DNA from 2 places in the Telluria sp. ZB4P37 genome. Region 2 is predicted to be linked to the other one. Evidence: riboswitches for the same ligand, from Rfam matches in the RefSeq annotation. Region 2 holds a riboswitch; the other holds the start of a gene.
The links. A riboswitch is a leader RNA that binds a small molecule or an ion and turns the genes downstream of it on or off. The one in region 2 is predicted to bind thiamine pyrophosphate.

Region 1: another riboswitch for thiamine pyrophosphate. It lies ahead of thiC (phosphomethylpyrimidine synthase ThiC); the one in region 2 lies ahead of AC56K1_RS01060 (TonB-dependent siderophore receptor).

What each region holds. Positions count from the first base shown of each region.
Region 1 is NZ_JCASID010000005.1:269,632-275,037, forward strand. Features, by position in the region: gene thiS (sulfur carrier protein ThiS) at 17-220, opposite strand; gene thiC (phosphomethylpyrimidine synthase ThiC) at 217-2,169, opposite strand; TPP riboswitch at 2,238-2,346, opposite strand; gene AC56K1_RS11890 (valine--tRNA ligase) at 3,235-5,406, shown strand, end outside.
Region 2 is NZ_JCASID010000001.1:207,790-213,195, forward strand. Features, by position in the region: gene AC56K1_RS01055 (HDOD domain-containing protein) at 1-486, shown strand, start outside; gene AC56K1_RS01060 (TonB-dependent siderophore receptor) at 527-2,659, opposite strand; TPP riboswitch at 2,752-2,856, opposite strand; gene AC56K1_RS01065 (DUF535 family protein) at 3,008-3,979, opposite strand; gene AC56K1_RS01070 (glutathione S-transferase) at 4,307-5,014, shown strand; partial or broken gene AC56K1_RS01075 (MFS transporter) at 5,057-5,406, opposite strand, start outside.

The DNA of each region.
Region 1 (5,406 bases), on a different contig from region 2:
CTGCGAAACCCGTTGATCAACCGCCGCCGATGGCGCGCACAATGTCTACTTTGTCGCTGGCCCGCAAGCGCCGTTCCGCCCACGCTTCGCGCGGCACCACTTCGCGGTTGACCGCCACCGCCACCGCCTGCCCCGCCAGCCCAAGTTCGCCGGCCAGCTCCTGCAGCGACTGCCCCGCCGGCACATGGAAAGGTGCGCCGTTCAATTCGATCCGTGTCATCCCGCCTCCCGGTACAGACGAGCGCCGCCCTTCACGAATTCGATCGCCTTTTCCTGCAACCCTTGCGCCAGCGCGGCCTGCTCGCCAACGCCATTGGGCGCCGCGTTGGCGCGCACTTCCTGGGTGATCTTCATCGAGCAGAAATGCGGCCCGCACATCGAGCAGAAATGGGCAACCTTGCTCGACTCCTTGGGCAGGGTCTCGTCATGGAAGGCGCGCGCCTTGTCGGGGTCGAGACCCAGGTTGAACTGGTCGTCCCAGCGGAATTCGAAGCGTGCTTTCGACAGCGCGTTGTCGCGCATCTGCGCGCCCGGATGGCCCTTGGCCAGGTCGGCGGCGTGGGCCGCGATCTTGTAGGTGATGATGCCCTCCTTGACGTCGGCCTTGTCGGGCAGGCCGAGATGCTCCTTGGGCGTGACGTAGCACAGCATGGCGGTGCCGTACCAGCCGATGGTGGCCGCGCCGATGCCCGAGGTGATGTGGTCGTAGCCGGGGGCGATGTCGGTGGTGAGCGGTCCGAGCGTGTAGAACGGCGCCTCGCTGCACTGCTCGAGTTGCAGGTCCATGTTCTCCTTGATCAGGTGCAGCGGCACGTGGCCCGGGCCTTCGATCATGGTCTGCACGTCGTGGCGCCAAGCGATCTGCGTCAGTTCGCCGAGCGTTTTCAGTTCGGCCAGCTGGGCCTCGTCGTTCGCATCGAAGATCGAACCCGGACGCAGGCCGTCGCCCAGGCTGAACGACACGTCATAAGCCTTCATGATCTGGCAGATGTCCTCGAAATGCGTGTAGAGGAAGGATTCGCGGTGGTGGGCCAGGCACCACTTGGCCATGATCGAGCCGCCGCGCGAAACGATGCCGGTCAGGCGGTTTGCCGTCATCGGCACATAGGCCAGGCGCACGCCGGCGTGGATGGTGAAATAGTCGACGCCCTGCTCCGCCTGTTCGATAAGGGTGTCGCGGTAGATCTCCCAGGTGAGGTCTTCGGCCTTGCCGTTCACCTTTTCCAGCGCCTGGTAGAGCGGCACCGTCCCGATCGGCACCGGGGAATTCCGGATGATCCATTCGCGCGTCTCGTGGATATGCTTGCCGGTCGAGAGGTCCATCACGTTGTCGGCGCCCCAGCGGATGGCCCAGGTCATCTTCTCGACTTCTTCGCCGATCGAAGACGTGATGGCCGAGTTGCCGATGTTGGCGTTGATCTTCACCAGGAAGTTGCGGCCGATGATCATCGGCTCGACCTCCGGATGGTTGATGTTGGCCGGGATGATGGCGCGGCCGCGCGCCAGTTCGCTGCGCACGAATTCCGGCGTGATCTCCGGCGGGATGCTGGCGCCGAAGGACTGGCCCGGATGCTGGCGCCCCAGCAGGCTGGCCGTGCGCGCGCCCATCGGGCCCGACTCCACCAGGGAAGCCAGGTATTCGCGGCGCCGCAGGTTCTCGCGCAGCGCCACGAATTCCATTTCGGGCGTGATGATGCCCTGCCGCGCGTAGTGCATTTGCGTGACGTTGCGGCCCGGCAGTGCGCGGCGCGGCTTGCGCTGCAGGTTAAAACGCAGCGCAGCCAGGGCCGGGTCGCGCAGCCGCGCCTGGCCGTAGGCGGAGCTCGGCCCCGCCAGTTCCTCGGTGTCGGCGCGTTCGCGGATCCACGGCAGGCGCGGCGACTTCAGGCCGCAGCGCAGGTCGATGCCGGCGGCCGGATCGGTGTAGGGACCGGAGGTGTCGTAGACGAACAGCGGCGGGTTCGGCTCGCCGCCGAGGCTGCCAGGTGTGGGCGATTGCGCGATCTCGCGCATCGGCACCCGGATGTCGGGCCGGCCGCCTTCGATATAGACCTTGCGCGAGTTCGGGAAGGGCGCGATGGCCGCGCGGTCGACCGTGGCGGTCGCGGCATCGAAAGAATGGGGGGTGGGAAGCGATGCCTTCAGTGCGGCGTCGAGTGGTGCATTCATGTGGCTCCTTTGCGAGGAGCCAGCAAAGGATTCATCGGGTGTGGCGACGCCTGTGCGCATGCGCGCGGCCGCCTGGCCGACTGCTTCCCTTCGCTGGCATTATCCAGATCAGGTTCGGAGGGTATTTCTCACCCGCGCATGCAGCAATATGCATGCGCAGGACCCCTAGCGTGTGCTGCCGTTTCGGCAACGGGCGGATTATAGCCCAGGCAAACTTGTACTTACAAGCCACACCCCCCGGCCCGGGATGGGCCGGGTTCTACAGCATCGGCGTCTCCCCGGGCAGCGCCTGCAACTCGAGCCTGCCCTCGACCAGGCTGGCGTCGACGAACGGCGTCTCGGATGGCGCGATTTCCCTCGCCGCGCTCGGCCCAGCAGCGCCCCCTGGCCGTCGCCCATGAACAGTTCCGCCAGGTTGTCGTCGTCTTCGCTCACCGGATAACGCACGCGCACGGTCAGGATCTTCGACAGCACCTGTGACCCATCCACTGCCGCCGGACGGCAGGGTGCCGGTGTGATAACTGGTGAACAGGGGCGGCACGACGTCGGACACGCTGTCGGTCTCGATCCGCACCGTGCGGAAATGACTGGATTGGCGGCCAGGCCCAGCTCGCCATTACCGGGGCCGGATATTTCTTCGTAGGTGAGCTGGCTGACGGCATTCTCCGTCTGCCGCTCGGCGGCGACGGACTCCACGCCGGTTGGATCAGGTTGCGACATATTCGTCTCCATCACGACCATTCGTGTCCGGCGCGACAATGGGCTGCGAGGCCCGGTATCCGGCCGGAAGCTTATGCGACTACAGGCTTCCCCTTCCCTTTTAGTATGAATATCCCTTTTTGACCGGGGTCGGGGGAAAGCGATTTGTCGAGTCCGTATTGATCGGAGACGATTTGACAGCCCATGTGAGCTGGATCAAAGACTTACTGGTTACAAAATGACATGCCGTCGGAAGGCGGACTGGCCGGCGCGGCAGGCTCCCGGGCTGCGCCGCTGCCGGGAATAGGCGGGCGCTGGAAGGTGACCTATAATGGTTTTTTTCTCAAATTCAATCGCCCGCACATTATGGAATTAGCCAAGTCTTTCGAGCCCGCCGACATTGAACAACATTGGCGCGCCGAGTGGGAAAAGCGCGGTTACTTCACCGCCACCATGGAGGACGGCAAGCCGTCGTTCAGCATCCAGCTGCCGCCGCCAAACGTGACCGGCACGCTGCACATGGGCCACGCCTTCAACCAGACTGTCATGGACGGCCTGACCCGCTACTACCGCATGCGCGGCCATAACACCGCCTGGATCCCGGGCACCGACCACGCCGGCATCGCCACCCAGATCGTGGTCGAGCGCCAGCTCGACGCGCAGAAGATCTCGCGCCACGACCTGGGCCGCGACGCCTTCGTCGAGAAGGTCTGGGAGTGGAAGGAAAAGTCGGGCAATACCATCACCGGCCAGATGCGCCGCATGGGCACCTCGCCCGACTGGCAGCGCGAATACTTCACGATGGACGAAACCCGTTCGAAGGTCGTCTCGGAAGTCTTCGTGCGCCTGTACGAGCAGGGCCTGATCTACCGCGGCAAGCGCCTGGTCAACTGGGACCCGGTGCTGGGCACCGCGGTGTCGGACCTGGAAGTCGATTCGCAGGAAGAGGACGGCTCGATGTGGTACATCCAGTACCCGCTTGCCGACGGCTCCGGCCACCTGACGGTGGCCACCACGCGTCCTGAAACCATGCTGGGCGACGTCGCCGTGGCGGTCGATCCGACCGACGAGCGCTATACCCACTTGCACGGCAAGATGCTTACCCTGCCACTGACCGGCCGCCAGATCCCGGTGATCGCCGACAGCTATGTCGACAAGGAATTCGGCACCGGCTGCGTGAAGATCACGCCGGCCCACGATTTCAACGACTACGCGGTCGGCCAGCGCGCCAACCTCGCGCCGATCACGATCATGACGCTCGACGCCAAGATCAACGAGAACGCCCCGGCCCAGTACCAGGGCATGGACCGCTTCGCCGCGCGCAAGCAGATCGTCTCCGACCTGGAGGCGCAAGGCCTGCTGGAGCAGGTCAAGCCGCACAAGCTGATGGTGCCGCGCGGCGACCGCACCGGCGTCGTCATCGAGCCGATGCTGACCGACCAGTGGTTCGTCGCCATGAGCAAGCCGGCGCCGGAAGGCACTTTCAATCCGGGCAAGTCGATCACCGAAGTGGCAATGGAAAAAGTCGCCAGCGGCGAGATCAAGTTCGTGCCCGAGAACTGGACCACCACCTACAACCAGTGGCTGGGCAACATCCAGGACTGGTGCATCTCGCGCCAGCTGTGGTGGGGCCACCGCATCCCGGCCTGGTACGCGGAAGACGGCCAGATCGTGGTCGCGCGCACCGAAGAAGAAGCGCAAGCCAAGGCCAAAGCCGCCGGCGTCAACGGCCCGCTGCGCCGCGACGACGACGTCCTGGATACCTGGTTCTCGTCGGCCCTGGTCCCCTTCTCGACCATGGGCTGGCCCGAGCAGACGAAGGACATGTCGATGTTCCTGCCTTCGTCCGTGCTGGTGACGGGCTTCGACATCATCTTCTTCTGGGTTGCCCGCATGGTGATGATGACGACCCACTTCACCGGCAAGGTACCGTTCGAGACCGTGTACGTGCACGGCCTGGTGCGCGACTCGCAGGGCCAGAAGATGTCGAAATCGAAGGGCAATACGCTCGACCCGATCGACCTGATCGACGGCATCGGCATCGAAGAGTTGGTCGCCAAGCGCACCACCGGCCTGATGGACCCGCGGGCTTCGGAGAAAATCGCCAAGGCCACCCGCAAGGAATTCCCGAACGGGATCCCGGCCTTCGGCACCGACGCCGTGCGCTTCACGATGGCCAGCTACGCTTCGCTGGGCCGCAACATCAACTTCGACCTCGGCCGCTGCGAAGGCTACCGCAACTTCTGCAACAAGATGTGGAATGCGACGCGCTTCGTGATGATGAATACCGAAGGCAAGGACTGCGGCCAGCCGAACCCGGAAGACCTGTCTCAGGCCGACCGCTGGATCATCTCGCTGATGAACCGCGCCGAGCTCGACGTGGCCAAGGGCTTCGCCGACTACCGCTTCGACAACATCGCCAGCACCATCTACAAGTTCGTCTGGGACGAGTACTGCGACTGGTACCTGGAAGTGGCCAAGGTCTCGGTCCAGCAAGGCACCGAAGCGCAGCAGCGCGCCACCCGCCACACCCTGCTG
Region 2 (5,406 bases):
GTCCAGGGTGTCGCGCGCGCCGTGGCGCCCAACGTCTGGCGCCACTCCGAACGCTGCGCCTTTGCCGCCAGCGTGATGGCGCCCGGCTTGTCGGCCAGCGTGTTCGAAGCCTACCTGGCCGGCCTGATGCAGAACGTGGGCCTGCAGGTAGCCTTCCAGGTGGCGGACCGCCATTGCGAGGGCAAGGTTCCGGGCGCGGGCAGCTTCGGGATCGCACTGTTCGAGGCCAGCCGCCAGCTGTCCTCGGTGATTGCCCGGCACTGGGATTTCCCGGCCGACGTGGTCGAGGCGATCGCCCGCTCAGGGGAGCCGGATGCAGCGGCGGCGCCGCACCTGGCCCAGGCCCTGGCCCAGGGCGACCGCATCGCCAAGCTGCGCCTGCTGCTCGACGCCGGGGTGATCGAGCCGGAAAGCGCTTTTGTGGCCACAGGCTTGAACGGCTTCCAGCGCCGCTGCCTGGGCAAGCTGGCCGACTTCAGCGATTGAGCGCTGCCTGCCACGGCGAAGGTGGCAGGCAGGGACGCTTCTAGAAGTCGAACTGGGCCGACAGGCGGAAGGTGCGCGGCGCGCCCGGCAGCAGGTAGCCGCCCAGCGACTGCGTCACGTCGCGCCAGTAAAACTTGTCGAACACATTGTCCACGCGGGCGCGCAGGATCGTATGCATCGCGCCGAACTTCAACGCGTACGAGCCGCCCAGGCCCGCCACGTGGTAGCCCGGCACCACCGCCCGGTTGGCCGGATCGAAGGCCTTGCTGCCTGAATACTGCCACAGCGCGTACAGTTTCAGGCCGGGCACCGCCGGCACCGCATATTCCATCCACGCAGTCGAACGGAACTCCGGCACGTTGGTGACGCGCTTGCCTTCGACATCGGCGTCGCCGGTGCCGGTCTGTTTCGCGTCCAGCGACATCATCGACAGGCTGTAGTTCAGGTCCGTACCCAGCTTGCCCTGGGCCGCCAGTTCCAGCCCGCGGTGCCGTTGCTCGCCGCCGCGGATAAAGGTGCCGGCGGCGTTCACGTATTCCAGGCCCTGCGTGATGTCGAACAGCGCGGCCGAGACCATGGCCGCGTTATTGACCATGCCTTTCACGCCGAGTTCAAGCTGCTTCGAGCGGCTCGGCGGCAGGGCGGTGTTCTCGTTGGTGGTGCCCATCTCGGCGATGCCGCCATGCTGCAGGCCGTGGCTCAGCGAGCCGTAGACGCTCCAGTCGCGCGCCGGCTTGTACACCAGCGCCACGCTCGGCAGCACGAAGGAGTCAATGGCATGCACGCGCGCTTGACCGATCTCGGCCAGTTCGTCGCGCTTGAGCTTCACGTAGCGCAGGCCGGTGTGCAGCGTCATTGTTTGGGACAGCGTGGCGACGTCCTGCACGAACAGCGAGCGCTCAAGGTCATTGCGGCGGGCCGTCACCGGGCCGGTCGCGGGATTGCCCGGTGCCTGATCGACCTGCAGGTTGTCGTAGATATTGCTGTAGCCGGCGTAGTCGTAGACGTATTCGCCGAAGCTGTCGTGGCGTTCCGACATGGCCGCGCCCACGGTCAATGCGTGGCGCACCGCGCCAGTAGCAAAGCGGCCCTGCAGCAGCGCTTGCGCGCCCCAAGGGGTCTTGCGCTCGCCCACGCTCTGGTAGTCGTAGACGTCGTAGTCGCCGTTGGAGCAGTAGCCCGGGTAGTAGCCGTCGCCTTCGTTGCTGCAGCCATAAGGGAAGGCGGTGTAGTCGTCGCGCTCGAACCAGTGCTTGTTCGCGTTGACGGTCGCCGTCCAGTCGGCATTGAGCCGGTATTCGAAGCGCAGGCCGAGATTGCTGCTGGTGGTGTCTACTGGCCTGGTCCAGGCCTGGGCGTTCAGCAGCGTCTTCGGCGATACGCCGGTCGGCAGGCTTGCGTTGCGAATCAACTGGTAGCCCGGCGCGGTGACTTGCGAGCGGTGCTGGCGGTCGAGGTCGAGCTGGAGCAAGGCGTCGGGCGTGATCTGCCAGTCGAAGGCGCCAGAGACGAACTGGCGCTCGCCGTCGGCGCCGCGCACATAGGATTTGAGGTTCTCAAGCGCGGCGTTGAGCCGATAGCCGAAGCGGCGGTCCTCGGAGCGGCCGCTCAGGTCGACCGAGCCGTGCAGGGTGCCGCGTTCGCTCACTTCCACCAGCGCCGAGCGCAGCGGCGTATTGGTCGGGCGCTTGGTCACGAAATTAACCATGCCGCCGGGCGCGGCGACGCCCGCCTGCAGGCCGGCCAGGCCGCGCAGGGTCTCGATGCGCTCCTTGTTCTCGAGCGGGATCTGGGTATCGGCGGGAATTGCGATGCCGTCCTTGCGGTAGCTGGTCGCGTTGTCGAGCGCGAAGCCGCGGATCGAGAACTGCTCGGCATAGCCAACCGCGTTATAGGCGTCTCCCACCGAGGCATCGAAGCGGGCCGCATCGGTGACGTTGCGGATCGACAGGTCTTGCATCTGGGTGCGGGTCAGGGCGCTGATCGCCGCCGGGGTGTCGAGCAGCGGGGCATCTGAAAAGCCGCCGATGCTGGCGCGGTCGCTGGCGACCCAGCGGCTGCCGCTGACGACCACCGAGGCGACGCCCTCAAGCGTTTGCTGCGCCGACGCGGTCGCGGAGAATGCCTGCAGGACGGCGCAGGCGAGGACGGATTGCTTCAGGTTGAATGTCATGTGTTTGCTCGTCTTCGCGCGCCACGATAACGATGCGGCGCGCTGCTTATATAAAAAGCCGGAGCCAACGTGGGGGAAGGGCAAACAAGATGGGGAACTGCGTTGCGCTTTCCTTCGCTGGCATTATCCAGATCAGGTACGAAGGGTATCTCTCACCCGAATCGTGCAATGCACGTCCAGGACCCCTAGCGAGGCGGCAGTGTACCACGGTCCCGGGCGGGCGTGGCGAATGTGACCAGCGGTGGTAGCGGCCGCATTGCCGCGAACCGTAGCAGGGCGTTGTCCGCCACCGCTTCCGGCGCGCTTCGATCGAGGCCGCCGGATGCGGGGACGGGGCTTGGCGAAGGCTCAGGCTTCCGCGGTGGCAGGCGCCGCCACCGTGCGCGCCTGGGCGCTTGCGGCCGGCACCATGTGGCGCAGCATGGTGGAACGGGTGGAGTCGCCGATGGCACGCCAGTATTCGCGCCGCTGCGCCGCGCGCTTGCGGTGCTTGGACGGCATCTCGGACAGCGGCTTGAGGTAGAAGGGCAGCGGCACCAGATAGCTGCGGCCCGGCATCTCGACCCCGCCCAGCACCTTCCAGAAGCCGTCGTAGGCGTTCTCGAAATGCTTGATGTCGAGCGGGTTGTAGGCGATGTGCGAGGTGCACTTGATGGCCACCACGCGGTCGATGCCCACCGCCTGCGCCACGCCCTGCATGGCGGCGAAGCAGAAGAAGCTCGGCGAATTGTTGGGGAAGGTTTCTTCGAAGGCGTCGAAGGCGGCGCCGGAATCAATCCAGCGGCCCTGGTTGCGCGTGACGAAAGGCACCATGGGCAGCTCGACGCCGGCCAGCTGGCCATCGACCCAGGTGTACGACAGGCGGTGCAGGTACTTGCCGTCGGCAACCAGCGAGATGGTCAGGTCGCCCTCGGCATCGCTGCGCGGCGCCATCTCCAGGCGCAAGAGGAAACTGTGTTCGCCGCTTTCCAGTTGCGCCTGGTGCTGCCACAGGGTGAGGCCGCCGCTGCCATACACCAGCTGGTGATAGGCGTTGCCGAAGGTCGTGTCTTCGAAGCGGTAATGCGAGAGCACGCATTGCACGCGCTGGCGCGCGCTCAGGTCTTTGGACAGGTAGCTGCGGTGGCTCAGGTGGTGGAACAGGTCGTCGTTGGGCGCGGCCGCGACGAAGCGGCGCACCAGGTCGAGACGGCAGAGGGCCTGGTGCTCGCGCCAGTAGCGCAGCACGCGCAGGCTGCGCGCGATGCTGAGCATCCAGGAAGCGGGCGTGTACTGGCCGCGGCGGGCGAGCCAATGCTTTGTCAAGTGAGCGAAGATCATGCGGGGCGCTCCATTCGGCGTAAAGTTGCGGGCGCGGCAAGGGCGCCCTGTCTTTAACTCGATGCCCGTCACAGGATGACGGGCTGACTTTGCAGAAAGTTAATTCCGCAAAGCATTATCTGCCGAAAAGCTAGCTTGTGCCCGGATAGTGCAAAAGGAATGAGGGGGTGAAACCTGGGTCAGAAGAAGCGGTCATGTGGTCTCTCTCTATTGTTTGACTTTTTGTTTTCGCCTGACGGGCAAACAAGACTACCATGTTTGTGCGGCGACACGCTTCCAATTCATCGCCGATAATTGCGCCAAACCGAAACACCTTGGGGGAGCGAGATGGTGTACGAACTTTTTTACTGGCCGGGCATTCAGGGGCGGGGAGAATTTGTCCGGCTGGCGCTCGAAGAGGCCGCTGCGGAATATGTCGACGTGGCGCGGCGCCCCGGCGGGATGGACCTGCTGCTCTCCGCGCTCGACACCGAAACCCATCCTTCGTTCGCGCCACCCTTCCTGAAGGTCGGCGAGATGACGATAGGCCAGGTTGCCAATATCCTGCTCTATCTGGGCGAGCAGCATGGCCTGGCGCCGCGTACCGATCCGGGGCGCCTCTGGGCCCACCAGCTGCAACTGACCATCGCCGACCTGGTCGCCGAGATCCACGACACCCACCACCCGATCGCCACCTCGCTCTACTACGAAGACCAGAAGCCGGAAGCCCAGCGCCGCGCCGCCGACTTCATCGACACGCGCCTGCCGAAATTCTTCGGCTACTTCTCGCGCATCCTCACCAATCCCGAACCGCGCCACTGGCTGGTGGGCGAAAAGCCCACCTATGCCGATCTGTCGCTGTTCCAGGTGGTCGAGGGCCTGCGCCATGCCTTCCCGAATGCGATGAAGCGCCTGGAGGGCGAGTATCCGGCCCTGGGCCTGCTGCGCGACCGGGTCGCGGCGCGGCCGAATATCGCGGCCTACCTGGCCTCGGCGCGGCGCGTCCCGTTCAACGAGAACGGGATCTTCCGACATTATCCGGAGCTGGACGAATAAGCCGCGTTCGTCGCATGCGACTCACGCCGCAGATCCGGACGGCGCGGCCAATGGGTCCTTGCGGTCGGCCAGCTTGCCGCCCCAGATATTCCCGGCCGCGACAGAGACGCCATACACCAGCATCACCAGGCCCACGCTGGAGGCCGCAAAACCCGAGACTTCCTGCGGGATCGGCGCCAGGTAGGTGAAGGCGATGAAGGAGCCCCCGTAGCCGGGGGTGGTGATGGCATACACCAGGAGCAGGCGCGGTTAGCGCAGCACGGCGGGCTGGGTCAACAGGCTTGGTGGCTTGCTGTCGGAGATGTTCGAGGGCGCCAGGATCGAGCTGCCGATCATGGCGACCACGCCCAGCAGCAACACGGCGAGAGAACTAGCCTGCCAGCCGACATGCT